Regions from separate parts of the Photobacterium sp. GJ3 genome, predicted to be linked through region 2. Evidence: riboswitches for the same ligand, from Rfam matches in the RefSeq annotation. Region 2 holds a riboswitch; the other holds the start of a gene.
What was found. Region 2 has a riboswitch for lysine ahead of lysC (lysine-sensitive aspartokinase 3). Riboswitches for the same ligand answer to the same signal wherever they lie in the genome.

Region 1 (15,213 bases), 1.6 Mb from region 2:
CCTTTGGCCGGGGACCGGGCAGTTTTACCGGGGTTCGCATTGGTATTGGGATCGCTCAGGGATTGGCGTTCGGTGCAGATCTGCCCATGATTGGGGTGTCTACACTGGCGGCAATGGCTCAGGGGACGTACCGCAAACATCAGGCAGAATACGTTCTGGCAGCCATCGATGCCCGAATGGGCGAAATCTACTGGGGTCAGTATCAGCGTCAGGTCAATGGCGACTGGAAGGTTCTGGGCGATGAAGCCGTGTTCCCACCTGAATTGGCTGCAGATCGTTTGATTGCTGTGCCTGAAGCCCGCTGGTTGACCGCAGGGACCGGCTGGAAAAGTTATGAGGAACAATTAGCGGCGCTGGCGGTCGAAAAGCAAGTCAGTACAGTCCTTTATCCTGAAGCCCAGGATATGGCCTGGCTGGCTCAGTTTGCTTTGCAGCGTGGCGAAACGGTCGATGCTGAGCATGCCAGTCCGGTTTATCTGCGTGATGAAGTCACGTGGAAAAAATTGCCTGGTAGAGAATAAACGAATCAGGACATGACGCCTTTATGGTCACCATACCGCGTTTACCGACAACCACTCAGGCGCCGCAGCGAACCCGGCGGACGAACCGAAAGCAGAAAACTGAAATTTCTGCTTCGTCTGCACCTCAGCCGACTGTGGTGGCTCAAGTTGTTGCGGAAACGATCAAAGATCCGGCGCTGATAGAAAATGCGCGCAGTCAGGTGCAATACGATAGCCCGCAGGGCAAAAATAAACAGGCATTGTCAGCCTATATGGACGTATTGCATCAGGCCAAACGGGAAGAATACGCCCGGCTGCTTGGTATCGACTTGTTCGTTTAAGTGTTGCAGAGCTGTTCTTGAACGCTTCTTTGAAAAGGATCTTATGGTGAAAAAGTCAATTCTTGGCGTGACCCTGCTGTTATTGAGCGGCTGTAGCCAACTGCCGGAAAGTTTGCAAACCGCTGCCGAGCAGCCCATCACTGATCTGACGATGGTGATTGAAAATCCGCAAGGTGTGCAGGGTAAAGATGTCAGGCTTGGTGGCGTGATTGCATCCGTTGTGAATGAAGCCGATCGTACCCGGCTAGAGATCGCAAGCTTGCCCACTGATCGTTCCGGACGACCGGATATCCAGGCAAAGCCGCAGGGCCGCTTTATCGCTTATCTGGACGGTTTTGCCGATCCGATTGAATATGCTGCAGGTAAACTGGTGACCGTTGCCGGTCAGCTTCGCGGCAGCGAAATTGGTCAGATTGGTCATTTCGATTACACCTATCCGGTTGTTTTTGCACAAGGTCAGCAGGTCTGGCAGGTGAAAGAACGTATTCGTCTGGATGACATCGACGCCTATTACCGCTGTCTCGGGATACGTTGCCAGTATATTCACTACGGTTTCCGGCCGGGTGATGCGACCGTTCACTATCAACTGACGCCGTAGCCCTTTGTTTTACTGCGACCTCTGAATCAGAGATCAGCGCAGACCGAATGAGAATTCCCCATGATGCACGAATGCCGATTGCACCTGGCCGAAACTGAGTTGGCTGTCCTGGCTTCTTTCCAGCCCTGCCGGGGGGCCTTGCAGGCGGGAAGGCTGAAGGCGTTAGATTCGGAAAACCGGCCGATATTGCTCTGCCTGCATGGCTGGCATGATAACGCTGCCAGTTTTACACCTTTGTTTGAACCACTGAGTCAGGTATTTCATCTGGTTGCGATAGACTGGCCCGGACATGGGCTGTCAGCGCATCGCGATCCGGATAATTATTACTATTTCATGGATTACGTCGACACGCTGGCGCAGGTGATGCAGGCTATTTCCGGGGAATCTGTGATGCTGATGGGGCATTCATTAGGTGCGCTGGTGGCTGCTGCTTATGCAGGCGCTTATCCGGAAGCGGTGTCTGGCCTGATCCTTATCGAAGGACTGGTTCCGCTGTATGAAAATGCAGCCTTGGCTGCGGATCGGTTGCGCAGCGGGATCGACAGCCGGATGAAACGACGGCAACGACAGAAGCCCGCACTTAAGATGGACTCATTTCAGGCCGCATTGTCAGTACGTTGTCGTGTCAACGGACTAACTTCGGAACAATTGCTGCCTTTGGTGCAGCGCGCGATTTATCAGGATGGTGAAGGCTGGTCCTGGCGTCATGATGACAAGTTACGCTGTGACTCATTAATCCGGCTGACCGAGGCGCAGTCGAAAGCACTGGTCGCCAGCATTGAATGCCCGGTGCTTTCCATTGTTGGCGACAAGGGATTTGCTCACTTAAAAGCGCCGGAGTCAGGCTTGTCCTGGTTTGCCAGCGCAGATCAGATTGTCGTGCCGGGCGGGCATCATTGCCATCTGGAAAGTCCCCAAAAGGTTTGTGATCAGATTTTGCTGTTGACTTCAAAGTTCAAACAGCTGGTCTAATCAGTTGTGTTAATTCAATGTTAATTGTGCTGTAATGCTTGCTTAGAACAAGTGTTTGAATATTCCGCTACAGCAATTTTATGGCGTTTGAAGCCCAAAAAAATAAAAGGAGAGTGCATGGTGGATAAGGTTTGGCTTAACCGCTATCCGGAAGATGTACCGGCTGAAATCAACCCAGATAGTTACTCATCTCTGGTTGATCTTTTCGAACAGTCCATTCAGAAATATTCTGATCAGACCGCATTTATCAATATGGGTCAGGTGATGACTTTCAGGAAACTGGAAGAGCGGAGCCGGGCTTTTGCTGCTTATCTGCAAAATGATCTGAAGCTGAAGAAGGGTGACCGGGTGGCAGTCATGATGCCAAACCTGCTTCAATACCCGATTGCACTGTTCGGTATTCTCCGCGCAGGCTGTGTGGTTGTAAACGTTAACCCGCTTTACACGCCACGGGAACTGGAGCATCAGTTGAATGACTCCGGCGCGAAAACCATCGTGATCGTGTCTAACTTTGCACATACCCTGGAAAAAATTGTCGGAAACACAGCAGTTCAGCATGTGATTCTGACCAGCCTGGGCGATCAGCTGTCCCGTCCGAAAGGCACGCTGGTGAACTTTGTGGTGAAGTACATCAAAAAGATGGTGCCGAAATACCACCTGCCGCATGCCACGTCACTGAACCAGGCGCTGAAAAAAGGCCGTCGTATGCAGTATGTGAAACCTTTGATTGAGGCTGAAGATACGGCATTCCTGCAGTACACCGGAGGAACGACGGGTGTTGCGAAAGGCGCGATTCTGACCCACAGAAACATGATTGCGAACGTACTGCAGGCGAAAGCCGCTTATGGTCCGATCTTGTTTGAAGGCCGTGAATTTGTGGTCACTGCTTTGCCGTTGTATCACGTTTTCGCACTGACGGTGAACTGCCTGCTGTTTATCGAAATGGGCGGACAGAATTTGCTGATCACCAATCCGCGTGATATTCCGACCTTTGTCAAAGAGCTGAAGCGTTATCCGTTTACGGCGCTGACCGGCGTAAACACGCTGTTCAATGCGCTGCTGAACAATGAAGATTTCCACGAGCTGGACTTCAGCAAATTGCGTTTGTCTGTGGGTGGCGGTATGGCGGTTCAGCGCTCTGTGGCTGAAAAATGGCTGGCGACAACCAAGAACTATCTGCTGGAAGGCTATGGCCTGACTGAATGTTCGCCTCTGGTTGCGGCTTATCCGCATGATCTGACGGTCTACAATGGCTCAATCGGTCTACCGGTCTCTTCAACTGAGATTCGGATTGTCGATGATGAAGGCCAGGTGCTGGCGATGGACCAGACCGGCGAGCTGCAGGTCCGTGGTCCGCAGGTGATGAAAGGCTACTGGCAACGTCCTGAAGCAACCCGAGATGTGCTGACCGAAGATGGCTGGCTGTCGACCGGTGATGTGGTGCGTTTTGATGAAGACGGTTTCCTGCATATTGTCGACCGGAAAAAAGACATGATCCTGGTCTCTGGCTTTAACGTTTACCCGAATGAAATTGAAGACGTTGTCGCGCTGCACGGAAAAGTGCTGGAAGTGGCCGCCATTGGTCAGCCCCATGAAACCTCGGGTGAAGTCGTCAAAATTTGTGTGGTCAAACGCGATCCAAGTCTGACGAAAGATGAACTGCTGGCCCATTGCCGACAATATCTCACCGGTTATAAAGTACCGCGATTGGTTGAATTCCGGGATGAGTTGCCGAAAACCAATGTTGGTAAGATATTGCGTCGTGCTTTGCGTGAAGAGTCAGACCAGCAGGCTCAGAAAGAGACCGCGCAAGCATAATCTCGTAAAATACGATACACTGAACCCAAGTTTGTGCCGGTGGATTCGCCGGCACTTTAATTTTCATGCCACGTCATACCAATCGCAGTAAATAACTGGTCATCCTAGCTTGTTAAAATGTTCGATATCTGCGTTAGATTTTTTGATTGTAGAATAACTACTTATCTAAAAAATCTGCCTTGTTCTCAAACATTTTTCCTGCGCTATTTTTGATCACTTACTTACTTTGATTGGTATAAATTGAACAGGCTGATTTGGTCTGATGTAAAGGTGCGTTTTGAACTTTGAAATCATAACAACAAACGACAGACTCGCAGAAGTATGTCAGCTGGCCAGTCAGTACCCGGCAGTGATGCTGGATACCGAATTTGTCCGGACAAGAACCTTATTTGCCCAGCTTGGTCTGATTCAGCTGTATGACGGTGAGCGGTTATCATTAATCGATCCGCTGGCACTCACCGATATGTCTCCGCTCTGGGATTTACTTCAAAACCCGGCTGTCATTAAGGTGCTTCATGCCTGCGGAGAAGATCTGGAAGTCTTTCAGTCCGTGGCGGGCTGTATGCCGACCCCTATGGTTGATACGCAGATCATGGCGGCTTTCCTGGGACATGGTCTCTCAACAGGTTTTGGCGCACTGGTTCAGGAATACTTAGGCGTTGAACTTGAGAAAGGTGAGGCGAGAACGAATTGGCTGGCGCGTCCGTTAACGGCAAAGCAGTTGGATTATGCGGCGGCGGATGTGTTTTATCTGCTCCCACTGTATGAAAAATTACTGGCTGGTGTGGAAGCGAACGGCTGGATGGATGCCTTGCAGCAAGAGTGTAATACTTTGCTGGTGAAGCGTAGCCGGGTGATTGATGACATGCAGGTGTATCAGGACATCAAAAATGCCTGGCAGCTTTCCCCGAAGCAACTGGCGATTTTACAAAAGCTCGCGGCATGGCGTTTGAAGGAAGCCAGAAAACGCGATTTGGCCCTGAACTTCGTTTTCAAAGAGCTGAACCTCTGGAAAGTGGCGCGGTTTGAAATCACCTCGAAAGCTGTGATGGCGCAGGAAGGCTTTGACGAGCGTGAAATTCAGCGTCATGGCAACCGTTTGATTGCACTTGTCCGAGACGTCGAGCAGATGAGTGAGCTGGATTATCCCGCGCGTCTGACCCGGCTGGTTGATTATCCTGGCTATAAACAAATGGTGAAGCACATCAAAGATGAAGTGAATGCCGTGTCGGCACACACTGGCCTGGCGCCTGAATTCCTGGCTTCCAAAAAGCAAATTCACCAGTTTCTGAGCTGGGCCTGGAAAAAAGGCTGCCCTGAAGATGCATTGCCTGAAATGCTGTCTACCTGGCGGCACGCACTCTTTGCGCATCGCATTTTACCTTTGATTCAAAAATAAAATGCATCTCATCATTCAAAAAAATCCCCGGCCAGATGTGCCGGGGATTTTTTTATTTCTCATCAGGTAAGGTCACATTCAATTCCAGAACCGACAAATCTTCTTCTTTCTGGTCAAGATGTACCGTGACGTGTTCAGGGGACACGTCTACATACCGTCGGATGACATCCAGGATATCCTGCTTGAGTTGCGGCAGGTAACTTGGGTCTCCCATAGAGCCTGAGCGACGTTCAGCAACAATGATCTGCAGCCTTTCTTTCGCCACACTCGCGGTCGACTGTTTTTTGGGGCGGAAGAACTCTAGCAAAGCCATATGTCATTAGCCTCCGAATATTCGTTTCAGGAAGCCTTTCTTCTCTTCCTCAATGAATCTGAACGGGCGTTCTTCACCCAGCAAACGTGCGACCGTGTCCTCATAGGCTTGGCCTGCATCTGATTCTGAATCAAAGATCACAGGTTCACCTTTGTTTGACGCATTCAGAACAGACTGGCTTTCCGGAATCACACCCAGCAGAGGAATGTGCAGAATCTCTTCAACATCGGCCACACTCAGCATGTCACCCAGTGTCACGCGAGATGGGTTATACCGGGTCAGCAGCAAATGTTGCTTCACAGAAGATTCGCTGTTCTCTGCTCGGCGCGATTTGGAATCCAGGATGCCCAGGATGCGGTCCGAGTCACGAACGGAAGCAACTTCCGGGTTGGTGGTGACAATGGCTTCGTCTGCAAAATAGAGAGCCATCAGCGCGCCAGTCTCAATCCCAGCCGGCGAGTCACAGATTATGAAATCGAAACCCATTTCATCCAGTTCTTTCAGAACTTTTTCTACGCCTTCTTTGCTCAGTGCATCTTTATCCCGGGTTTGGGAAGCAGGGAGCACGAACAGGTTTTCTACGCGTTTATCTTTAATCAGTGCCTGATTCAGTTTGGCTTCACCGTTAATGACATTGACGAAATCAAAGACAACCCGGCGTTCGCAGCCCATGATCAGATCCAGGTTTCGCAAGCCAATATCAAAGTCGATGACGGCGGTCTTCTTGCCTTTTAGTGCGAGGCCAGACGCAATGGCCGCACTGGAAGTCGTTTTTCCAACGCCACCTTTACCTGAGGTCACCACGATAATTCGTGCCATCTGTTTATTCCTTTTCAAAGTTATACAGCCAGATGCTCTATATTTAAATTGTTGTCTGTCAGTGAGATAACGACACTCTTTCCCCAAAAGGTGTCGTGAATTTTATCGCTCAACCAGTAATTTCCGGCGATGGATATCAATTCCGATTGTAAATTATGGCAGAAAATCTGAGCGTGGTTTTCTCCGCTCGCGCCAGCAATCGCTCTGCCTCGCAGGCATCCATAAATATGAATGCATCCATCTGCAATGATTTCAGCACCTGCACTGACATGATTCAATACGACGAGATCGCAATTTTTAGCATAAATCTGTTGTCCTGAGCGAACGGGCGCACGGACAACTTTTGTCGGTTGCATGACTGGGCTCGTCGCTTTGGCCTGCTTCGCTGCGTTCATGATGGCAAAGCCTGCCGATTTCGCCTGCGCTTGCAGGTGTGACGGCTTACAACCACTGATCCCCACAGGAATCATGCCTGCATCCTGAATCCCTTGTCGAAGCTGTTCAAAATCCAGCTGCTCATGACTGGACTGACTGACATCAATCACAAGCGGTGCATGGGCAAAGAAAGCGGGCGCCTGCTCGACTTTATCTTTCAGGAAAGTGATTGCCTGATCCAATCCGCCGTCTGCCAAATGTAATGATGAGAGCGTGTAGCTGCTCCCTTTCAGTTCTGCCGTTTTTGTCATGGCTTATTCTTCTGCGCGGAGAATTTCGCGCTCAGGTACGTTATCACATAGGTTATAGCATGTTATATTCCCCGGCAGGTCTCAGCAAGTTCTCCATGTCAGAGTTCTGCATAAAGATTAAATGATGAGCATGAGAGGGCAGAGAAAAGCCCCTAAGGCCTCTGCAAAGGAATGTTTTCCTTTTCTCGTGGTCAGATAGTGGTGAAAGGTAACCTGCAGGTTGGTTTATGTTGTGTTCAATTTATAAAAGCCCAAAAAAAGAAAATACCTACTTATATATCAAGACAAAAGATGATTTCTCCGAGGTTCCGGAAGCCTTACTGAGCACATTTGGCAAGCCTCAGTTCGTGATGGTTCTGAAACTGGTTGAAGGGAGAAAACTGGCGCTGGCGGACATCAGTAAGGTCAGAGAATCGCTGACAACGCAGGGTTATTATCTGCAATTACCGCCACCAGTGACTAATCTTTTGGATGAATATAAAGCAAATAAATCACGGAATAATACCTGATGGTGAAAGGATGGATATGCGTAAGCAATGGCTCGTAGGTCTGGTGGCCTTAGGAATTGGTATTTCATCGCCGATGGCGTCGGCAGATGAAGGTTTTGATGACTATATCATTGGCTTGAAACAGGAAGCGCGTTCGAAAGGAATTGATGATTCAATTCTGGCGGAAGCATTTGCCGGTGTTCAGTTCATTGAACGTGCTGTCACAGCGGATAAGAATCAGCCAGAGAAAAAGCTGACACTGGATGAATATTTACCCAAAGCTGTGCCGCAATGGAAAATCGATCAGGCGAATCGATATTATCGCCAACACAAACAAGCGCTGGAGCGTATCGGGCGCCAGTATGGCGTACAGCCACGCTTCATCGTTGCGCTGTGGGGTGTTGAAAGTAATTTCGGTAAACTGACCGGCTCTTACAATGTGATCGAAGCACTCAGCACCTTGGCTTATGAAGGCCGACGGGAAGCTTTTTTTCGTGATCAGGTGATGGCTGCGCTGACGATCCTTCAGCAAGGTCACATCCATGCATCAGACATGAAAGGTTCCTGGGCAGGTGCAATGGGACAACCTCAGTTTATGCCAACGTCCTATCTGACTTTTGCCGTCGATGGAAATGGTGATGGGAAAGCGGATATCTGGAAGACTGAAGATGATGTTTTTGCGTCAGCCGCGAATTATCTGAGCAAGTCAGGCTGGAATGACACTTATACCTGGGGCCGTCAAGTCACGATTCCGGACAGCTTGAGTGACAGTCTGAAAGGGGTCGAGTTGCAGAAAGGAAAAACCTTATCTGAATGGCAGGCGTTAGGTGTGCGTCGACTGAATGGCGCAGCTTTACCTCAGGTGGATATTCAGGCGTGGCTGGTTCAGCCGGATGATAATCATGGGCGGGCTTACCTTGTGTATGGGAATTACCAGACACTCCTGAAATGGAACCGCTCACATTACTTTGCACTGGCTGTCAGCACACTTGCAGACAGTATTCGTTAAGCAAATCCTGAAGCATGGCTGGTATACGCAAAGTGCACTCAGGATGAAATGAAAAAGCCCGGCAATGTGAAGTGACCCCATAAAGTTGGACATTTCTGTTTGCCGGGCTTTTCTATTGAATCAGTACGATTAAATTTTGAAATCGTCCAGAGATTTACCTTCGTCCAGTGCTTTTTTCAGTGCACTTGGCGTACGGCCCTGGCCAGTCCAGGTTTTCTCTTCACCGTTTTCGTCGATGAACTTGTATTTTGGCGGACGAGCAGCACGCTTGGTTTTTGCTTTACCAATGTTTGCCATCAGCTCTTCCGGGTCAATACCATCAGCCATCAGCATGTCACGGTATTGCTTCAGTTTCTCTTCACGCTCTTTTTCTTTTGCGACTTCTTCAGCTTCTACTTCTTCACGTTCAGCTACAACGGTCTGAAGTTTTTCCAGTGCTTCTTTCAGTTGCTCCAGAGAATATTCGCGGGCAGTAGCACGAAGACTACGTAGATTTAATAGCGCTTTCATTGCATCAGACATTTCAAGATTCCTGTAGATGTTATACTAATAATTAGCGGTAAACTTTATAACAGCAATAGTAATACTTTTTAAAGCCATCTGCCAAATGAAATTTCTAAAACAGGAAAATAAATTGCGTATTTTTTATACGTGTCTGCTTAATTATCTTCAGAAAAAGGGAGAGGTTCACTTTTTCGCTTGTAATTAATTTGAGACATCTCTAATTCACTGAACCAATTAAATGCTCATCGGTTCATATTCTTTGCCTGTATTATCAGATGTAAATGTAAGTAAATTCAAACGAATGGTCAGTCGTGATTCAGCTCACTTGGTTAAAGTTGTGCTTTCATGGTTGCAAATTAGATAACAAAACGTAGAATACGCGATTCCTTGACTAAGGGTAGAGGTGCATTGTCTATCAGTAACTGACGGGAGGTGACCCCGATGAGCGTCAGTGAAAGGAGCCAGTGCCGAAGTGAGGTTGAACCGTCAATTCGCCTTGCTGGGGTTGTCATCGAACAGGGACAACACTGCCATAGTAACTTACAATTAACTATGGAGCGCTACTGTGGGGTCTGGAGAAGCATTTTGCTTCCTTCCTATGTCGCTTCCCAACACGGTGGAAACTGTGTTCAGCAGTAGATCTCCAACCTGAATCGGTTGTAGTAGAGATCATGAACCTTATCGATTTTTCCCAATCTTCAATTTCATTATTGCCGCCTTTAGTGGCATTAAGCCTGGCGATTTTGACCCGACGGGTCCTGCTTTCATTAGGTGTTGGTATCCTGATGGGCACATTATTACTCACAGACTTGAGTGCAGGTCATTCTATTACCTATCTCAGTCATAAGGTGAAAGCCCTCTTTATTGAGGATGGTGGCCTGAACACCTGGAATATGAGCATTGTTGCCTTCTTGCTCTTATTAGGGATGACAACAGCACTCTTAACGCTGTCGGGCGGAACCCGGGCGTTTGCTCAGTGGGCACAAACGAAAATCAAGAGCAAGCGTGGCGCCAAACTACTGGCCGCATTTCTTGGGGTCTTTATTTTCGTTGACGACTATTTTAACAGTCTTGCAGTCGGTTCTATTTCCCGCCCTGTGACGGATCGTTTTTATGTTTCCCGTTCGAAGCTGGCCTATATTCTCGATTCGACTGCGGCACCGATGTGTGTTCTGATGCCAGCTTCAAGTTGGGGTGCATATATCATTACAGTTGTTGGCGGTATTCTGGTTTCACATGGTGTTACTGAATATTCTGCGCTGAGTGCATTTATTCAGCTTGCCCCAATGAACTTTTATGCGGTATTCGCACTGCTCATGGTTTTTGTTGTGGCCTGGTTCCAATTGGATGTTGGCCTGATGAAAAAGCATGAAGTGCATGCCAGCCATGCCCGCGGATTTGACAGCGATGAAATACATGCTGAAGCAAAAGATCTGAATGATGAGCTGGAAATCGAAGAAAGTGAAAAAGGGAAAGTCGGCGATCTGATTATTCCGATTCTGGTTCTGGTTGCAGCCACCTTATTCTTTATGATTTATACCGGCAGCCAGAGTTTAGCCGCTGACGGGAAAACTTTCTCAGTTCTGGGGGCATTTGAATCAACAAATGTGGGTGCTTCGCTCTGTTATGGTGGACTGCTGGGATTACTGTCCTCGCTGATTGCTGTCGGTCGTCAGAAAATGCCGGCCAAACAAGTGCTGCACGCACTGTGGATTGGTGCCAAATCTATGTTCGGTGCCATTTTGATTCTGTTCTTTGCCTGGACAATTGGCAGTGTGATCAGTGATATGGCAACAGGTCAATTCCTGTCAACGCTGGTTCAGGGCAATATTGATCCGGTTTGGTTGCCTGTGATTTTATTTTTGCTGTCTGGCCTGATGGCTTTTTCTACCGGAACGTCCTGGGGCACATTTGGCATCATGTTGCCGATTGCCGGTGATTTGGCGGCGGCGACTGAAATTAGCTTAATGTTGCCGGTACTGGCAGCGGTTTTGGCCGGTTCTGTTTTTGGCGACCATTGTTCCCCGATTTCGGATACCACAATTCTGTCTTCAACCGGTGCCCGCTGTCATCATATGGACCATGTGTCGACCCAGCTCCCTTATGCGTTAGCTGTCGCGTTGGTTGCATCGGTTGGTTACGTGGTTCTGGGGATGACAGACTCGCTGGCTGTATCGTTTATGGCGGCAACAGTTACCTTCCTGCTGGTGTGTGTCGGCCTTGGCTGGCTGGCGAAGCAGCCGTTGAAAGGGACTCGCGAAGCCGTCCGGTAATTGTGTGCCACCGTGAAAAATTCAACCGGTTGAGCCTCTGCTCAACCGGTTTTTTTATGGGCGGAAGTTTGTTTCCTGCACGAATTGTTACGGAATGTCCTGATCAGCAGTGATCTGCTTCCAATGAACATCTATCTTCGGTAGCATCAGCCGTTATTCAGAGTTGAGCGGATAGCCTGATGGCACAAATGTATTTTTATTACTCGGCCATGAATGCCGGGAAATCAACGACCCTGCTGCAGTCGTCGTTTAACTATCGCGAACGCGGGATGAGACCGGTTATTTTTACCGCGGCGATTGATAACCGTTTTGGCACAGGTAAGGTCAGCTCCCGGATTGGCTTGTCTGAGGATGCAGAGCTGTACGGCACAGAGGATAACTTGTGGGAGAAACTGTCCCGGATGAATCAGGTGTCACGTGTGGATTGCGTGCTGGTCGATGAGTGCCAGTTTCTGACTAAAGCTCAGGTTCATCAACTGACTGAGGTCGTCGATAAACTGGATATTCCGGTGCTTTGCTATGGCTTGCGCACAGACTTCAGGGGCGAATTGTTTGAGGGAAGTCAGTATTTGCTGGCCTGGTCAGACAAATTGGTGGAACTGAAGACCGTGTGTCATTGTGGCCGGAAAGCCAATATGGTCATTCGGCATGATGCCTCTGGCAAAGCCATTGCTGATGGGGATCAGGTTGAAATTGGGGGCAATGACAGGTATGTCTCTGTGTGCCGTAAGCATTATAAAGAAGCGATTGAGGAAGCAAATGAGACGGCCGCATCACTCTGATCGGTTGTGTTGATTTGTATTCAAAGGAAGCCGAGAAAGGCTTCCTTTTTTTAATGAACTTTTTTCACTGATGCGGGATTCAAATCTGCCGAATATCAGAACACACTGACGGCTCAGCCGCCTGTGTGGCGTTCCTGAAGTTTTGCAATCACATCCGACAGACTCAACCCCTGGTCCTGAAGTAATACAATCAGGTGGTACATCAAATCCGCCGACTCAGAGATGACTTCCGCCTTGTCACCCGACGTTGCCGCAAGCGCGACTTCAACGCCTTCTTCACCCACCTTCTGCGAAATCCGCTTGGTGCCACGGGCATAAAGGCTGGCGGTATAGGACGATTCGGGATCGGCGCCTTTACGGGCTGCCAGCAATTGCTCCAGTCGGTGAAGAAACACCAGATCAGGGACAGTGGCAGATTCACCGTCGCTGGTGGTGCCTTGATCGAAGCAGGTCGTCGTTCCCAGATGGCAAGTCGGCCCGACAGGTTCAGCACTGACCAGCAGGGTGTCCTGATCGCAGTCGAGCTGGATTTGTCTGAGCTGCAGCACATTGCCTGAAGATTCACCTTTGGTCCAAAGACGTTGTTTACTGCGCGACCAGAAAGTTACCTGACGGGTTTCCAGCGTTTGATGCAGCGCTTCATCATTCATATAGCCCAGCATCAGCACCTGGCCGCTACGGCTGTCCTGGACGACGGCAGGCACCAGACCATTCACCTTGTCCCAATTAATTTCACTGCTCAGGTTCATAGTCGGATCTCCACCTGTTGTTGTTTGAGGTACTGCTTGAGTTCACCGATATTGATGACTTGCTTGTGGAAGACGGATGCCGCCAGTGCGCCGTCAACGCGTGCAATCTTGAAGGCATCTGCAAAGTGCGTCATTTCACCGGCACCGCCGGAAGCGATCAGCGGGACATGGCACAGATCGCGGACCAGATTCAGTTGGGTGAGATCATAGCCCTGGCGCACGCCATCCTGATTCATCATGTTCAGCACAATTTCACCGGCGCCACGGCGTTGGACTTCCTGAATCCAGTCTGCCGTTTCCCACTGCGTCACCTGAGTTCGGGTTTCATCGCCGGTGAACTGATACACCTGATATTGACCAGTCTCGGCATCAAAGTAAGAATCGATGCCGACCACGATGCACTGCACACCAAACTTATCTGCCAGCCGGGTAATTAAATCCGGGTCTGCCAGCGCAGGGGAGTTAATGGAAATCTTATCGGCACCAAATTGCAAAATTTGCTGGGCATCTTCTGCAGATTTAATCCCGCCTGCCACACAGAAAGGAATGTCGATCACTTCTGCGACACGTTCGACCCAGCTTTTGTCCACCACACGGCCATCACTGGAAGCGGTAATATCATAAAACACTAATTCATCGGCCCCTTCTTCGGCATAGCGTTTTGCCAGTGGGACAATGTCACCGATAATTTCATGGTTCCTGAACTGAACCCCTTTGACCACCTGGCCATCCCGAACATCCAGGCAGGGAATAATACGTTTTGCTAACATGTCAGGCTCCTTGTCATTCATTCCAGCAGGCAAAGGCCTGTTCTGCAGTAAACTTCCCGTCCAGCAGGGCGCGGCCAACAATCACGCCTGCAACGCCGGTCCCTTTCAGGGCAGCAATGTCATCTAATGAGCCAATGCCACCTGAGGACTGGAACCGGACATCCGGGTACTGTGCGCAAAGATCCCGGTACAGGGCGACGTTGGAACCTGCCAGTGTGCCGTCTCTGGAAATATCGGTACACAGTACATGCTTCAGACCCACGGTTTGAAAATTGTCGATCAGCGCTTCAATGGTGACGCCGGAATCTTCCTGCCAGCCGGAAACGGCAACTTTTCGCTGGCCGTCGGCATCAATATTGACATCCAGTGCCAGCACGATGTGCTCCGGGCCATATTTTTCCATCCAGCCTTTGACCATGTCCGGCGACTTGACGGCGGTTGATCCGACGACCACACGTTGTGCGCCGGCATTCAGCAGGTCGGCGACATCCTGTTCGGTTCGAACACCGCCGCCAATCTGAATCTTTGCCGGTGTACTGGCGAGCAGGGTGCGAATCAAATCCAACTGTCTTGCTGAAGTGTCTTTCGCACCGGTCAGATCCACGAGGTGGAGCCAGTCGGCACCAGCTTGATGGTACAGTGCAAACTGCTCTGCAGGGTTCACTTGATATTCAGTGACCTGGCCGTAATCCCCCTGAAAAAGACGGACGACCTGACCTTCAATTAAATCGAGTGCGGGAATAATCATAAGCAGTCCTTGTCATCCTACATTTCGAGAAAGTTTTTGATGAGCTGTGCGCCCGCTTTGCCGGAACGCTCCGGGTGAAATTGCACGCCGTAATAATTGCCGCTTTGAACGGCGGCAGTAAAAGGCTTGCCGTAATCGCAATGGGCGATGGTACGCCCTTGTTCAGTGTTGAAGGCGGGCATGGCGTAGCTGTGTACAAAGTAAAAGTAAGTGCCTTCAGGAATATCTTTGAAGAGCGGGTGTTCCGGTTCCGGCGTGATGGTGTTCCAGCCCATGTGGGGCAGAGGCAATTCGCCGGTCTCCATTTTTACAACCGGTGCCGGACACAGATTCAGGCAGGGAACCTGTTCTGTGCCATTCTGGCCCTGTTCTTCAGAATATTCGCCCAGTAACTGCATGCCGAGGCAAATGCCCAGCAGGGGTTGTTCGACCTGACTGACGAGG
Region 2 (15,213 bases):
CACCGCTTCTCTCGGTGCCAGCAGATCAAAATTTCCGGATCTGGACCAGTCATTGGCACTCCAGCCAGACAGGCCCAGGGTGAACGACATTGGGCCGAGATGTGCCACATAAAACGAAGGGAAACCATCCCCCATCAGAAACACATCAAACGCGTCCGCCACCGGAAGCAGACGTTCAAGAATCAAGAGACGGCGCCGCCCCCAGATCCGGATCGTCTGCGGGGTTTCGCCCTGATAAATTGAGCGATCGAATTGCAGAACATCATTCCAGGGCTCCATGATCACGCGAATGGGCTGTCCCGGTTGCAGAACAAACTTCATGGCCCGTGGTCCGGTGTCTTCTTTTTTCCGTTTCAGATGCAGACACAGGTTGTGAATGTCCATCGGCTGCAGACGCAGTTTCACCATCGGCAAGGTCATCGCTGAACTCACCTGCAGAAATCCCCGCACCCAGCTTTCAGGCAGATCGATCTTTTTCTCGTCAAACCCGCCTCCACCAGACGTCTGAATCTGAAACCCTTCCGGATCAATTTTCAGAAATGTGGTGCGGTAATCCCGGATCTTCTGAAACGCCTGATATAACCCCTGCGAATAATCAATGTTTGTGGTGCCAAAGGCCTGATCGGTCACATGTTCGAAGACATCATAACGACAACTCAGTTTGCCGTAGCTGGATTCATCTTCCGAGAAGCACTCAAAAAACACCTGATCCGGGTGCACGGTGATCACCGGGTCCAGCACATACCAGGCATCCAGATCCTGCTTGTACAGGTAATCAAAATATTTTGCCTGCGCTTTGTAAAAAGGTCCCATCACCGCATCAGCCTGAGCCTTCATTACTGCCAGCTCTTCCTGAACGGATTGGCGCTCTTTTCGGTGACTCTCGGCGACTTCGCCGAATTCTGCCAGCAGCCGGGATTCCTCGCTGGTCAGCCAGCGCTGATAGTCATCGCGGTTCTTGGGCTGGAATCGCATGTCCGAGATCACCACCTGATGCAGACAGGAAATCGCCTCCCGGAAACGTCGCTTGTCTTTCAGTTCCCCGACAAAGAATGTTGGCGGGCGGGACAAGTCCGGCGCAAAGGTCATTTCCGCATGCTGACGGCCAGAGTCCACCTGAGACTGGCGGGTATAACGATAAGTGACTTCCATGGTTACTCCTTGCGTTCAGCCAGTTGGCGAACCGGACGCGGTCTGATCCGGGCGGGTAAATCCACCGCTTCGTGCGCTTGTGTTAAGTGCATCATGAGCTTGAGATAAGCCGCTTTGTCTTTATGTACAGATGTCAGCGACAACCGTGTCAGCAACGCGCAGACCATGTCGCGGATCTGAGCGGTGCTGGCTGCCTGTTCACTCAGGAACTGCAACACCCGATCTTTGGCCTGACGACCTGCATTGACCCGAGATAAAACCGACAGGAAATAGGGTCGGAGTGCCAGAATCATAGCTTCATTTCCGGCGGCATAGTCCGGCAGCAACGCACTGACAAAGTCTTCCACCAGCGGCGACGGATGCTGGCTCAAATGCAGTAAATAGTGCTGCCCGTCCGCAGCCTCAAAATAACGCTCGAGCAAGCCACGGCCAAACAACTGAACCTCGGTCTCGACGCTGTCGCACACCGCGATAATCTGTTCTGCCGGCCAGTCTTCCCGGTGCATCTGCTGTTCACAAAACGTAAAACCGAACGCTTGTGTATCCGGCCAAGGGCTTTCCAGGACCGGCAGTAATCCGTCGGGATGTGTTCGGAGTGCATCCGGGTCGCGCTCAAAATAGGCCTGCGCCAGCGCCCTGAGCCCAGCCGTCGGACTCGACAGCAGGCGGAACCATTGATCGCCGGACAGCGCACGGGCAGCTCCCGCTTCTAAATAAATGACGGCTTCAGACTGAACCAGCTCTGATCTCGCGGTTGCCAGCAACCAGAGTGCACCCTGATGATTTTGCTGAAGCGCCCGGTCAAACTGCTGTCGGAGAAATTCAGCCAGCTGCTGCTGGAGCCTCTGATCGAGTTTTCGGCGGTTCAGCAACTGCAGCACCTGTTCGAACAGATGCTCCCGTTGATTGGAGCGCGATTGCATCGACACCGTCAGGACGGCCAGAATCGCTTCCTGCGCTGGCGGGGCGCTTTGCGTGAGTAATGCCAGTAATGAGTCCAGCCGTGATGCCAAGTCATCCGGGGTCAGTTTCTTGAGCAATACAATGCTGAACGCACGGATCGCTTCCGATGACGCACTGTGAATGATGTCCAGAACATCAGGTCTGATGTCGCTGTAGCGGATCGGCATCGCGTCCAGACATTTGCAACCCAGCCAGAGTTTTGCCGGACAGCCGGACCGGAGCAAGGGCTCGACCTGTTCCAAGGTCAAGCGTGCAAACGCACTGCCGCAAGTCTGTTGCAACCAGGCAAACACACCGGGTAAATGCTGGTGCTGACTCATATCGGTGGCGAGAAAACAGGACAGGCAATCATCCAGCAGGCGATTCTGATCGAGATAAGCCAATGCGGATCGGGCCGATTCACTGCTGAGCCAGTGATGGAATGGCGCACTGTTCACGCAGAGCAAAGATGCCAGCAATGGGGTGTCACTGCGCAAGTCACGCTTCAGGCTCAGCTGCGCAAGCGCAAACTCATTCACCGCAGCCACATCGCTGCTCAGCAGCGTGAATAGATCTTCGCTCGTCAGCGGTTCACGCGCCACATCCACCGCCAGCCATGCCAGCGCAAACTGCTGCGCTGCGGGATACGGTTTGAGGGCCAGCGCAATCAGCGTGGCTCTGGGCAACGACTGACAGGCTTCGTGACTGTCAGACAAGGCACGGATCGCAAAATCTGAAACCGCCTCGCAGCGGCTATGCGTGGCAATGTTGATCAAAGATGACGGTGCCTGATCCCACAAATGCGGGAAAGCTTCGCCCCGTCCTGCAAACGAAACATCCGGGCATTCACGCCAGATCCCACGTGCATTTTTCTGATAACGGGGATCCTGCGTCCGGATGATGGCATTCAGAATCGGTGACTTCGCAACCGGCAAACCGTGTTCGGTATCGCAGTAACCCAACAGCAGCGATTCAGCCATCACGGTATAATACGCGCTGCCCATGGCGCCCAGTTGCCTGAGTGTCCGCCAGCACCGGGTCATCAGATAGTGGCGTGTTTTCTGAGAGTAAGCCAACCGGGCTTTCTCAGATGCCAGTTCCTTCTGGACATGCATCCGGCCCGCTTCCGGGGTGTAATGATACTGCCAGTCCCGGATGAAAAATGCCTTTCTGTTTTCCACCCGAAGATTCAACACCGCGTAGAAATCGGCATCCAGCCGAAATTCACTCATTTTCAGCAAATAGCGCATCCCTTTGAATGCACCGGGACACAAAGGAATATCCGGCAGCAGCGCCAGCAGGGCCTGTCGCAGAGCCGGATCAAATAAAGCCTGCAGATACGCTTGTTTCAGCAAATCATTGATCGGTTGCTCGGCAGCCGCAGACCGCGACAATGCGCAAAAAGCGCGGACCTGCTCTCGGAGCAAATCCGGCTCCAGCCGTTCGCTCTGCCCCGTGATGGCCAGATAACTCTGTTCTCGCGCTTCAGGTTCCGTCAGGGAGAGGGTCACTTCCAGCGCCAGCCCGGCCAGCACCGGATTACTGTGCCGCAGATAAGGCCGGATCATGGCGATATGCTGAGATGAGCCAATTCGGCCCAGCGTCCATAAAAGACTGTAATCATGGCGCCACACATCATGGCCCAGATAACCGGCAATAATGAATGCCATATCCGGATCTTTCTCCGGCGGCAGACGCCAGATTTGCCGGGCCCTGTGCGCCGGATTTTTCTCCAGCATAATCCGTCGCCCCAGATTCACTGGCCTGTGCTCAGTCGCGCGGGCTGTCCGATCCGGCACCACATTTCCCTGATTCACTTTCGCAACCACCACAGAATCAAACACTTTTTCGGCTCGTGCCAAATCAACAGGCTCCGGTGTTTTCTGGGTTTCTTTCAGGATGGCGCCACGGTAATAGCGACGAACCACCACGGTGTATCTGGCGGCCTGATCACGCTGCAACTCAAACAATGCGACTTCATCATGCTGTTCTGAAGCCGCATCCTGCGCGCGTAATTGTGTTTTTCTGACGAGTTTCATGTTCCGTCTCAAGGCTATCTGCAACTCGTTGACTTTATCACAGCCCAGAACACTTGCTTGGCTGAAGCACACCGACTTCACGAGAACATCACAGTTTTGTCACCGCCAGCCATACCAACTGAATCGGCTTGTGCTGTTTCAGAGACTGCATGGCGGATGAATTCATCCGCCTAATCTATTTCACTTTCTGCGTGCCATAAATATCGAATTATCCGAATTTTCCGAATTTTCTGATTTGATAACGATTGTCGTCTTGAGAATTATGTGAATGATTCAACCAGCAGAGTTTATCTCTCATTTCTTACCGATACATGATTTATACGCTTGCGATTATTGCAGAAGTCTCATGATGGCATTATGAAACATTGACCTTGAAATCAGATGGTACATCAAATATTTTTACCATCTCGATATATTTTATCCCATTTTTTTCTTGCAGCCTTCCAACTTCAGTAAAGCCACTCTTTTTATAAAATCCGATCGCATATTCAGATGAGAAAACTCGAATCATACCAGCCGAGCCTTTTGTTATTTCATTGATTAAGTTTGTTGCTATTCCTCTACCATGGTAATTGCTATTTACATACATGGTATTCAAGATCACGCCACAACGCCTCATGCCAGTCACACCGACAATTTTACCTCTATGCTCTGCAACCATATACTTCTCCAGCCCTTGATGAAATGAATTTTTCACTTTCTCATATACATCAACCTCTGATTGATTGTCTTTGATACCTGAAGTGAATATATACTCATTCATGACAGAAAATATCAAACAGGCTATACCTTTTAGATCCAGGCCAGTTACATTTCGATAGATTATTTCATTCATCTGAATTCCTTTTACAGCTATATATAAAGCATTTCCAACTTTCTATGGAGAATGATTGTCTTATTCTGTACCGACCTTTTTATTCTTCGATATATGCTTATTCAGAACCTTGAACATAAAACCTTCACAGATAAAATAGGAAATCAGAAAGATAAAATGGCAAAAAAAAAAGTTTACAGCAATCGAAATGATCACTATAAACTTCCTAAAAAATTTATCTAGGTTAGGCAATCATATGCCCCCCTCGACAAAATCCACCCTCGAGTGATCCTCAGAACGGGATATCGTCGTCAAAATCCATTGGCGGCTCATTGTACTGCGGCTGAGACTGCTGAGGTGCAGACTGCTGCTGAGGCGCGTAGTTTTGCTGTTGCTTCGGTTGCTGTTGTGGTTGCTGTGGTTGTCCCCAGCCACCCTGCTGCTGCTGACCACCCATTGGCGCGCCCTGACCGCCGCCCTGACGACCACCCAGCATTTGCATCACACCGTTGAAGCCCTGAACAACCACTTCGGTCGTGAAGCGATCCTGACCGTTTTGATCCTGCCACTTACGGGTTTGCAGCTGACCTTCAATGTAAACCTGAGACCCTTTACGCAGATACTCACCAGCCACTTCAGCCAGCTTGCCGAACAGCGCCACACGGTGCCATTCTGTTTTTTCACGCTGTTCGCCGGTGGCTTTATCACGCCAGCTGTCAGAAGTCGCGATGGTGATATTTGCGACTGCACCGCCGTTCGGCATATAACGGATTTCAGGATCTTGTCCTAAGTTACCCACCAGGATCACTTTATTTACGCCACGACTGGCCATAGTTCACTCCAGGTTTTCGCTGTTGAGGCTGCCAATCCTGACACCCTTCTCTGATTCAAAGTTTATACTTAATCGCCGAGTTTAACATGGCGCGCCCCCACAGGCATAGGGTAACATCACGCTTCCCACCGCCTGACCGGACGCACAAAAGACGATCAAAGCACTGTGTTTTTATACAGTCAAGTCTTTTAAGGCCCTCAGGGCTATGCAATAATGCAAATCTATTTATTCAAGCGCTGATAACTGCAATTATGGATAAGATCGAAGTCAGGGGTGCGCGCACCCACAATCTCAAAAATATTAACCTGACGATCCCCCGGGATAAGCTCATCGTGATCACCGGCCTGTCGGGTTCGGGCAAATCATCTCTGGCATTCGATACCCTGTATGCCGAAGGTCAGCGCCGCTATGTTGAATCTCTGTCGGCTTATGCCCGCCAGTTTCTGTCTCTGATGGAAAAACCAGATGTCGACCACATTGAAGGTCTGTCTCCGGCGATCTCCATCGAGCAGAAATCAACCTCGCACAACCCGCGCTCCACCGTGGGGACCATCACAGAAATCTACGACTACCTTCGTTTGCTGTTTGCCCGTGTCGGGGAGCCGCGCTGTCCGACACATGATGTCCCGCTCGCAGCACAGACGATCAGTCAGATGGTCGACAAAGTCCTGACCCTAGCGGAAGGCAGTAAGCTGATGCTGCTCGCACCGATCGTGAAAGAACGGAAAGGCGAGCACCTGAAGACCCTAGCCAACCTGGCGGCACAGGGCTATATCCGTGCCCGGATCGATGGTGAAGTCTGCGATCTGTCCGATCCGCCAACGCTGGAATTACACAAAAAGCACACCATTGAAGTTGTGGTGGATCGATTTAAAGTCCGGGATGATCTGCAGCAGCGTCTGGCCGAGTCTTTCGAGACAGCGCTGGAGCTGTCCGGCGGTACTGTCGTTGTCAGCCCGATGGATGAAGGCGACATGGATGAGCTGATTTTCTCAGCCAACTTTGCCTGCCCTCACTGCGGCTACAGTATGCGTGAACTGGAACCGCGCCTGTTCTCGTTCAACAACCCGGCCGGTGCCTGCGGGACCTGCGATGGCCTCGGCGTTCAGCAATATTTTGACCCATCCCGCGTGGTCCAGAATGATGAGCTCAGCCTGTCTGGCGGTGCCATTCGCGGCTGGGACAAACGCAATTACTACTATTTTCAGATGCTGAGTTCACTGGCTGAACATTACGGATTTGATGTCGAAGCTCCGTTCGGCGATCTCTCCCTGAAAATCCAGAAAGTCCTGTTGCAAGGTTCTGGCACCACGAATATTGAGTTCAAGTACATCAATGATCGGGGCGATGTGACGGTCCGGCGCCATTCGTTTGAGGGGATCCTCAACAATATGGAACGCCGTTATCGTGAAACAGAATCCAACGCAGTCCGGGAAGATCTGGCCAAGTATATTTCTACCAAGCCGTGTGCCAGTTGTCAGGGTTCCCGTCTGCGCGAAGAAGCACGCCATGTCTTTATCGACAGCACCAACCTGCCTGTGGTCAGTGAGATGAGCATCAGTCAGGCGCTTCATTTCTTTACAGAACTGAAGCTGGAAGGCCAGCGCGCGCAGATTGCAGATAAGATCCTCAAGGAAATCAATGACCGTCTGACCTTCCTGGTCAACGTCGGCCTGAATTACCTCAACCTGTCGCGCAGTGCAGAAACGCTTTCTGGCGGCGAAGCACAGCGGATCCGTCTGGCCAGCCAGATTGGTGCCGGTCTCGTCGGCGTCATGTATGTATTGGATGAGCCTTCCATCGGCCTCCACCAGCGCGATAACGAACGCCTGCTCAGTACCCTGACCCGGCTTCGGGATCTGGGCAATACCGTGCTGGTTGTCGAGCACGACGAAGATGCGATTCGCAGCGCTGATTACATCATCGATATCGGCCCGGGTGCAGGCGTGCACGGCGGTCAGGTAATTGCCGAAGGATCGCTCGACGATATTCTCCGATCACCGGATTCGCTGACAGGCCACTATCTGAGCGGCAAAATGCAGATTGAAGTCCCGACAGAACGGATCGCCATAGATCCGAAGAAAGTCGTTCATCTGAAAGGGGCCAGTGGCAACAACCTGAAAAAAGTGGATGTGTCGATCCCTGTGGGTCTGCTGACCTGCGTCACCGGGGTGTCCGGATCCGGTAAATCCACGCTGATCAACGATACCTTCTTCAAGATTGCCCATCATGCGCTGAACGGCGCCACCACCGGCCAGCCTGCACCATATGATGACATTCAGGGCCTGGATCATTTCGACAAAGTCATTGATATCGACCAGAGCCCGATTGGCCGGACACCCCGTTCAAACCCGGCCACGTATACCGGTATTTTCACCCCAATCCGCGAACTCTTCTCCGGCACACAGGAATCCCGCTCCCGGGGTTATAAACCGGGGCGGTTCAGCTTTAACGTCAAAGGCGGCCGCTGCGAAGCCTGTCAGGGCGATGGGGTAATTAAAGTGGAAATGCACTTCCTGCCGGACGTGTATGTGCCTTGCGACAGCTGTAAAGGGAAACGCTACAACCGCGAGACTCTGGAAGTGAAATACAAAGGCAAAAGCATTGATGAAGTGCTGGACATGACGGTTGAGGACGCCCGGACATTCTTTGATCCTGTGCCCGCAATCGCAAGAAAACTGCAAACCCTGATGGATGTCGGCTTATCCTATATCCGACTGGGTCAGGCGGCGACGACGTTGTCCGGCGGTGAGGCCCAGCGGGTGAAACTGGCGCGGGAACTCTCTAAGCGTGATACCGGAAAGACGCTGTATATTCTGGATGAACCAACCACAGGGTTGCATTTCCACGATATCCAGCAGCTGCTCAGCGTACTGCACCGACTGCGGGATCACGGCAATACCATCGTCGTGATCGAGCATAATCTGGATGTCATCAAAACGGCAGACTGGATCATTGATCTGGGGCCGGAAGGTGGCAGTGGCGGCGGTGAAATTATCGCGACCGGTACACCAGAGCAAGTTGCTGAAGTCGCGGGATCGCATACCGCCCGTTTCCTCAAACCACTGCTGCCCGCGTTGTCCGCGGTACAGCAGGCATAATAATAACCTTGTTGGTCAGGCTGTGTGCTCAGCCTGACTGAACTGTTGATTAGCCGAGGGATCGGACAACGTGACTGTCATTCTTTTACGGGGCACCCGACTGGCCGCTGCAACGATCAGCAAGCCGCTGACTCGGCCTTTCTTGCTGACGCTGACGTTTCTGTTTTTGCTGAACATGCATTATTTTCAGCACAATCAGGGTGGTTCAGGGCTGATGTTGCCGTTCAATGTCAGCAGCTGGATCCCATTCAGCTTCGCAATTGCTATCGGTCTGCTGGAAGTCAGCCGACAGAAAATACTGCGTTATTCCCGGCTGACGCTGGTTTTCTTTCTGTGCTGTGTGATGCTCACGCTGCCCGTTTTCTATCCCGAAGCCTCCCCGGCAGGGGCCGCGAACCGGCTCTTCGCACTCTGGGCAGGATGGCTGTTTTTTGTTGCCTTGCAGCAGTTTGCTTTCAGCCAGAAACAACGTCAGCAGATTCTGTGGCTGATTCTGAAAGCCGTCTGGCTGCAGACGGCGCTGGCCTGGTACATGTTTATCTGGATCAGCCCGGAAAACGGAATTGGCTACGATACGGTGGTCAACCGGCCTTACGGTATTTTTCAGCAACCCAATGTGATGGCCAGCTTTCTGGCAACCGGTCTGGTGCTTTCAGCCTATCTGATGGCACGCCAGCCAATGGTTCAGGGCCGCTGGACCTTTCCGCATCTGGGGTTACTCTTCACACCCGTGGCCGTGATCCCCATGCTGGTCGTCCTGAGCTCACGCACCGGCTGGATCGCCGCCGTGATTGGCACATTACTCATTCTGCCCTATCTCCTGCAATTTGCCGCCCGTGTGCAGTGGCGTCTGTGGCTGCTGATGGTCGCTTTAGGGCTCAGTCTGGCCTGGAACCTGACCGATATGCTGTCCTGGGCCCCGCAACCGGGCAGAGTCTCGCTGGAAAGTGCGCGCGCCATCATCTACCCGCAAGTGACAGAAATGTTCCAGCATGCACCGATGCGGGGCGTGGGTTACGGTAATTTTGAAGCGGCTTATCTGCTGCAGACCGCTCAATGGCATCAGGCTGATCCGTCTCAGCCCTATGGGCTGCCCGGCTTGGATCATCCCCATAATGAGCTGCTGTTCTGGGCCAGTGAAGGCGGTATTCTTCCCTTGCTGGGACTTCTGCTTGCTGCCACTGCGGTTCTGGCAAAGATCCGGCGAGCACCAGCGAACACTCAGCTGGCACTGGTCGCACTGATTTTCCCAATCACATTACATACTCAGCTTGAATACCCGTTTTATCACTCACTGGTCCACTGGGTCATTTTCATTGTCCTGCTGTACTGGATTGACGCACTGAGTGCCAAATATTTCAAACAGTCGCTGCGGTTTCACAAACCCTTTCGATTCAGTGCCATCCTGTTGCCTGCAGGTGTCAGTGCCTTCATGCTGACAACCTTGTACTCAGGTGCCATGCTCACCCGTTTCGAAACAACCGTTCCGCCGGATCAGACGGCTTTAGAAAAAGTGAATAATACCTGGAGCTGGCAACACAGGTATGAATGGGATCTGTACCAGAGCCAACTGAAAAACGGGATAGCGCAGAATCATCCGGAGCAGATCCAAAACTTTATTCGCTGGGCAGATCAAAAAGCACAGGAGATTCCCAGACCCATCCTGTATCAGTTTCTGATCATTGCCCATCAGGCGTTAGGGCAGGCCAGCATGGCAGCGCATGTCAGAGAAGAAGCCATGTTCCTGTTTCCCGGACAGGATTTCAGTGATGACGCCCTGCCCGTCCTGAAAGCGCCCAGCTTACCGGCTGCTGATCCCGATTTTGCAGCAGTGGCACAGCCAGAATAAACCGGTAACGAAAACGGCTGCCGAGGCAGCCGTTGTTTAACAGGCAAGCTGTTACTGCTTTGGCTGCAACACGTCTTCCAATGCTTTCAGACACAGCGCAATATTTTCGAGACGGGCACCATAGCCCATCAGTCCAATACGCCACGCCTTACCCGCAAGCGCTCCCAAACCCGCGCCAATTTCAAGGTTGTATTTTTCCAGCAGTGTCTGACGAACTAAACCATCATCGACGCCCTCCGGAATATAGATCGCGTTCAACTGGGGTAAGCGACTCGCTTCATCCACCACAAACCGAATGCCCATGGCTTCCAGTCCTGCCTTCAGCGCCTGATGCATGTCGGCATGACGTTGCCAGGCATTTTCCAGACCTTCATTTTGCAAGCGAACCAGCGCTTCGTGCAGTGCATACAAGCTGTTGACCGGTGCGGTATGGTGATAGCTGCGTTTCCCTTCACCACTCCAGTACGCCAGCACCAGGCTTTGATCCAGAAACCAACTCTGAATCGGCGTTTTGCGTTGCTGGATTTTTTCAATCGCACGTGGTGAGAAGGTCAGCGGCGACAGACCCGGCACACAAGACAAACATTTCTGGCTGCCGGAATACACTGCGTCCAATTGCCATTCGTCAACTTTCAGCGGCACGCCCCCCAGTGACGTCACTGCATCCACAATTGTCAGGCAATCGTGCGCACGCGCCAGCCTGGACAAGGTTTCAGCATCACTGAGTGCGCCGGTTGAGGTTTCCGCATGCACAAATGCCAGAATTTTCGCATCCGGATGCGCTTTCAGTGCCGCCTCGACCGCAGCAGGATCAACCGGTTTGCCCCAGTCTGTATCCACCAGCACCGCTTCACCGCCGCAACGCACAACATTTTCACGCATCCGCTCGCCAAAAACGCCATTTCGGCAAACAATGACTTTATCTCCTGGCTCAACCAGATTCACGAAACAGGCTTCCATCCCGGCGCTGCCCGGCGCCGAAACGGCAATCGTAAACGGGTTGGTGGTTTGAAATGCGTACTGAAGTAATTGTTTCAGCTCGTCCATCATCCCGACAAACAATGGGTCAAGATGGCCCAGTGTCGGACGGCTGAGCGCCTGTAAGACCTGAGGATAAATATCCGACGGGCCGGGTCCCATCAGGGTGCGTTGTGGCGGGTAAAAACTCTGAACTGTCATGAGGTTTCTCCATCAAAATGCGCAGTAATCCTTTTTTATCAACGCATTCAAAGTGATTGGCAACGATAGTGTTTTGGCGCTATCCCCATGGAGCATACCAGAATGCGTCCGGACAGAAACCGAGCGAAGAAATTTATGCAAAGTCTGTAACAATCCAGACACAGAAAAATGCATTCAGGCATTGACAAAGCCCCCGGCTCCTATTCAATAAGGGCAATTTTTGTTCACCCTGAAATCTCTTTTTCAGGTGAAAACGGAAGAGGCGCGTTATCCAGGTATCTATGCGGCGGGGCCCCACCCCAAAGCACCATAGAGAGGGGGAGCAACGCCGAGATACGGTAAGACAGGGGCTTGCCGTATCGGCTTTGAAGGTTGAATCCTTCTGGCTGTCACCTGCAGCATCAAGCACAGGTGGAGAGCTTCTGGTCGCAGCTGTCTTTTCATGTCTCGCCGATAGGCTCTTCTGACATCAAGTCGGAAAGATTCCCCAAATTTTGCCCCATGTTTACGCTTTGTTAAGTGGGAGATCACATTGAGCCCTGTAATTTCTTCTTCAGCGTTGAACGCTGAAATCACTGTCGCAAAATTTGGCGGTACGAGTGTGGCTGATTTCATTGCAATGAGCCGTAGTGCCAAGATTGTCATTCAAAATCCAACAACCAAGCTGGTTTTGATCAGTGCCTGTTCCGGTGTGACCAATATTCTGGTCGAATTAGCCAACGGCGTTGCCGATGCTGAACACCGCACCAGCCTGATGGAGCGCCTGCGCGCCATTCACCAGAACGTCTTGGCGGATTTACAGCAACCTGAAACCATTGAAAGCGCCGTCCACGCGCTGCTGGATCAGGTCGCAGCACTGGCGGATAAGGCTGCTGAGCATAAATCAGCTGAGCTGACCGATCAGCTGGTTGCGAATGGCGAACTGCTGTCGACCTATCTGTTTACACAAATTCTGTGCGAAATGGGTGCGGATGCCGTCCGTTACGATATTCGTGAAGTTCTGCGGACGGACAGTCGGTTTGGCAAAGCCAGCCCTGAACCAGAGTTGATTCGCCAGCTGAGTGAAGAAAGTCTTTTACCACTGCTGCAAAATCAAATTGTGGTCTCACAAGGCTTTATCGGCAGTGATGAGCTGGGCCGGACAACCACGCTGGGGCGTGGCGGCAGTGACTACAGCGCCGCACTGATGGCTGAAGCCATTGATGCAGGTACGCTGGAGATCTGGACTGATGTCCCGGGCATGTACACGACTGACCCGCGTATCGCCCCCAAAGCCACGCCAATCAAAGAAATCAGCTTCAGTGAAGCCTCTGAAATGGCAAACTTTGGTGCCAAGATCTTACATCCATCGACGCTGATCCCAGCCGTTCGTCGCCAGATCCCCGTTTTTGTCGGCTCATCGAAAGCCCCGGAACAAGGTGGCACCTGGATCCGTAAAACAGTGAGTGATGCGCCCCTGTTTCGTGCGCTGGCACTGCGCAACAACCAGACCCTGATTACCCTGACCAGCCTGAACATGTTCCATGCCTACGGCTTTCTGGCCGAGGTCTTCCGGATTCTGGCTGAACACAAGGTATCGGTTGATCTGATTTCGACTTCTGAAGTCAGCGTGTCTCTGACCATGGATCAGACTGACACAGGCGGCGGCGCGCCAACGCTTCCTCCGGGAGCTCATGCAGCGCTCAGCGAACTGTGCCGCGTTGAGATTGAACAGGAGCTGTGCCTGATCTCTCTGATCGGGAACCGCATGAGCCAGACTGCCGGTTCGGTCAGTAAGGTGTTCAACACACTGGAAGAGTATAAGCTGCGGATGATCTGCTACGGCGCCAGCCCGCACAACCTGTGTTTCCTGGTCAAAACTGAGCACGCGCTGCCGATTGCCCAGAATCTGCATCGTAAGATCTTCGAGTAATTATCCATACTGCGGAGTAAAGTCGATTTCAGCGTCTTTACTCCGCTCATTGAGCAATCAAATACAACACATCCCGACTCATAGCCATCGCTTAATCAATTCAAACACTTTTATCTGTACTGTTTAATTCAGACTGAAGAAATTCAAGTAATTTAGGATTTTGTACGTGTGCAATATTCATTCGAAGTGCCGAGCAACCTTCAGTATGATTTAATTCAAAAAGATGACTGGGGGCTAAAAATATACCTTGAGCAGATGCTTTTCGCGCCAATACTACACCATCTATACCAGATGGCAGTGGACACCAAATATAATAGCCGCCCGTTGGTGGGTATATGTTATCGAACCCAATACGACGAAGTGCTAAAACAGCTTCAGCCCCGGCTTTCGTCACTCGATCCCGAAGTCTTGTCATATGGCGTCGATATCGCCCTCGAATAATCATGTCGTGAATCATTCGTTCAATAAAACTTGAACCATTCACCACAGTTAACATTTTTATATCGGTCAACGAATGGATAAGCGTTCGACTCGCAGCAATGTAACCACATCGAAAGCTCGCTGATAATGTTTTCGAAAACGAACCTACATAAATCACACGATTGAGAGCATCGAGTGAGGCCAGATGAGGTATCGCTCTTGAAAGGATATCACCAAATGGATCATCCTCAATAATCGTCAAATTATATGTCTCTGCTACACGCAATACTGCATGCATGTTCTGTAATGACATGGATGTCCCAGTCGGATTATGCGCAATCGGTTGAACAAAAAGTAAACGAGGCCTGTGTTCACGGCACGCTTGAGTAAGCGCTTCAATATCCAGACCTTGTTGACTCCGTTGAATACCGATCAACTCAGCACCTTGTAAGCGCAACTTGCCGAACATGGGATAATATCCAGGTGTTTCAACAAGTACAGGCTCTCCTGGCTTGACAAAATGCCTCACAATCAAGTCCAACGCATGATTTGCCCCAAAGGTCATTAACACCTGATCTGGGTGAGCACTAATGGCACGTTCCATTAAAGTCCGTGAAATATCTTCTCTTAATCCAAGCAGCCCTTGTGGATTTCCATATTCAAACTCATCTCCCAACTCATGATCTGGCACAATACGTTTAAAATAACGTCTTATATCTACATTATCCATCCAGCTTGGTGGAAGACGCCCATCTCCCGCGCGAACTTCATAATATTGTTCTAGCTGTTCTCTGAGTAATGAAATTAAATCAACCGCTTCAGTAAAATGTTTTGTTTTTGTATCGAGGTGAGGCCGGTGCGCTGCTTGAACATAAAAACCAGAACCTTTTCTAGGGATCACATAACCACTTGCAACCAATTGATCATAAGCATCAATGATTGTGTTTTTAGAAACCCCGAAACTTTGAGCTGC

Region 1: linked by a shared signal. The riboswitch ahead of KDD30_RS04540 (Na+/H+ antiporter NhaC family protein) and the one ahead of lysC (lysine-sensitive aspartokinase 3) in region 2 are both predicted to bind lysine.

The regions. Positions count from the first base shown of each region.
Region 1 is NZ_CP073578.1:992,269-1,007,481, forward strand. Features, by position in the region: gene tsaB (tRNA (adenosine(37)-N6)-threonylcarbamoyltransferase complex dimerization subunit type 1 TsaB) at 1-521, shown strand, start outside; gene KDD30_RS04485 (chromosome segregation ATPase) at 545-841, shown strand; gene KDD30_RS04490 (Slp family lipoprotein) at 885-1,439, shown strand; gene KDD30_RS04495 (alpha/beta fold hydrolase) at 1,500-2,411, shown strand; gene fadD (long-chain-fatty-acid--CoA ligase FadD) at 2,532-4,229, shown strand; gene rnd (ribonuclease D) at 4,507-5,628, shown strand; gene minE (cell division topological specificity factor MinE) at 5,681-5,941, opposite strand; gene minD (septum site-determining protein MinD) at 5,948-6,760, opposite strand; gene minC (septum site-determining protein MinC) at 6,781-7,446, opposite strand; gene KDD30_RS04525 (YcgL domain-containing protein) at 7,674-7,955, shown strand; gene KDD30_RS04530 (lytic transglycosylase domain-containing protein) at 7,972-8,943, shown strand; gene KDD30_RS04535 (H-NS family nucleoid-associated regulatory protein) at 9,073-9,465, opposite strand; lysine riboswitch at 9,838-10,018, shown strand; gene KDD30_RS04540 (Na+/H+ antiporter NhaC family protein) at 10,119-11,720, shown strand; gene KDD30_RS04545 (thymidine kinase) at 11,900-12,502, shown strand; gene hisIE (bifunctional phosphoribosyl-AMP cyclohydrolase/phosphoribosyl-ATP diphosphatase HisIE) at 12,616-13,251, opposite strand; gene hisF (imidazole glycerol phosphate synthase subunit HisF) at 13,248-14,021, opposite strand; gene hisA (1-(5-phosphoribosyl)-5-[(5-phosphoribosylamino)methylideneamino]imidazole-4-carboxamide isomerase) at 14,035-14,769, opposite strand; gene hisH (imidazole glycerol phosphate synthase subunit HisH) at 14,787-15,213, opposite strand, start outside.
Region 2 is NZ_CP073578.1:3,020,647-3,035,859, forward strand. Features, by position in the region: gene KDD30_RS13965 (hypothetical protein) at 1-1,152, opposite strand, end outside; gene KDD30_RS13970 (hypothetical protein) at 1,155-4,133, opposite strand; gene KDD30_RS13975 (GNAT family N-acetyltransferase) at 4,489-4,968, opposite strand; gene KDD30_RS13980 (single-stranded DNA-binding protein) at 5,240-5,779, opposite strand; gene uvrA (excinuclease ABC subunit UvrA) at 6,031-8,880, shown strand; gene KDD30_RS13990 (PglL family O-oligosaccharyltransferase) at 8,951-10,729, shown strand; gene KDD30_RS13995 (alanine--glyoxylate aminotransferase family protein) at 10,781-11,908, opposite strand; lysine riboswitch at 12,158-12,338, shown strand; gene lysC (lysine-sensitive aspartokinase 3) at 12,441-13,820, shown strand; gene KDD30_RS14005 (PLP-dependent aminotransferase family protein) at 13,921-15,213, opposite strand, start outside.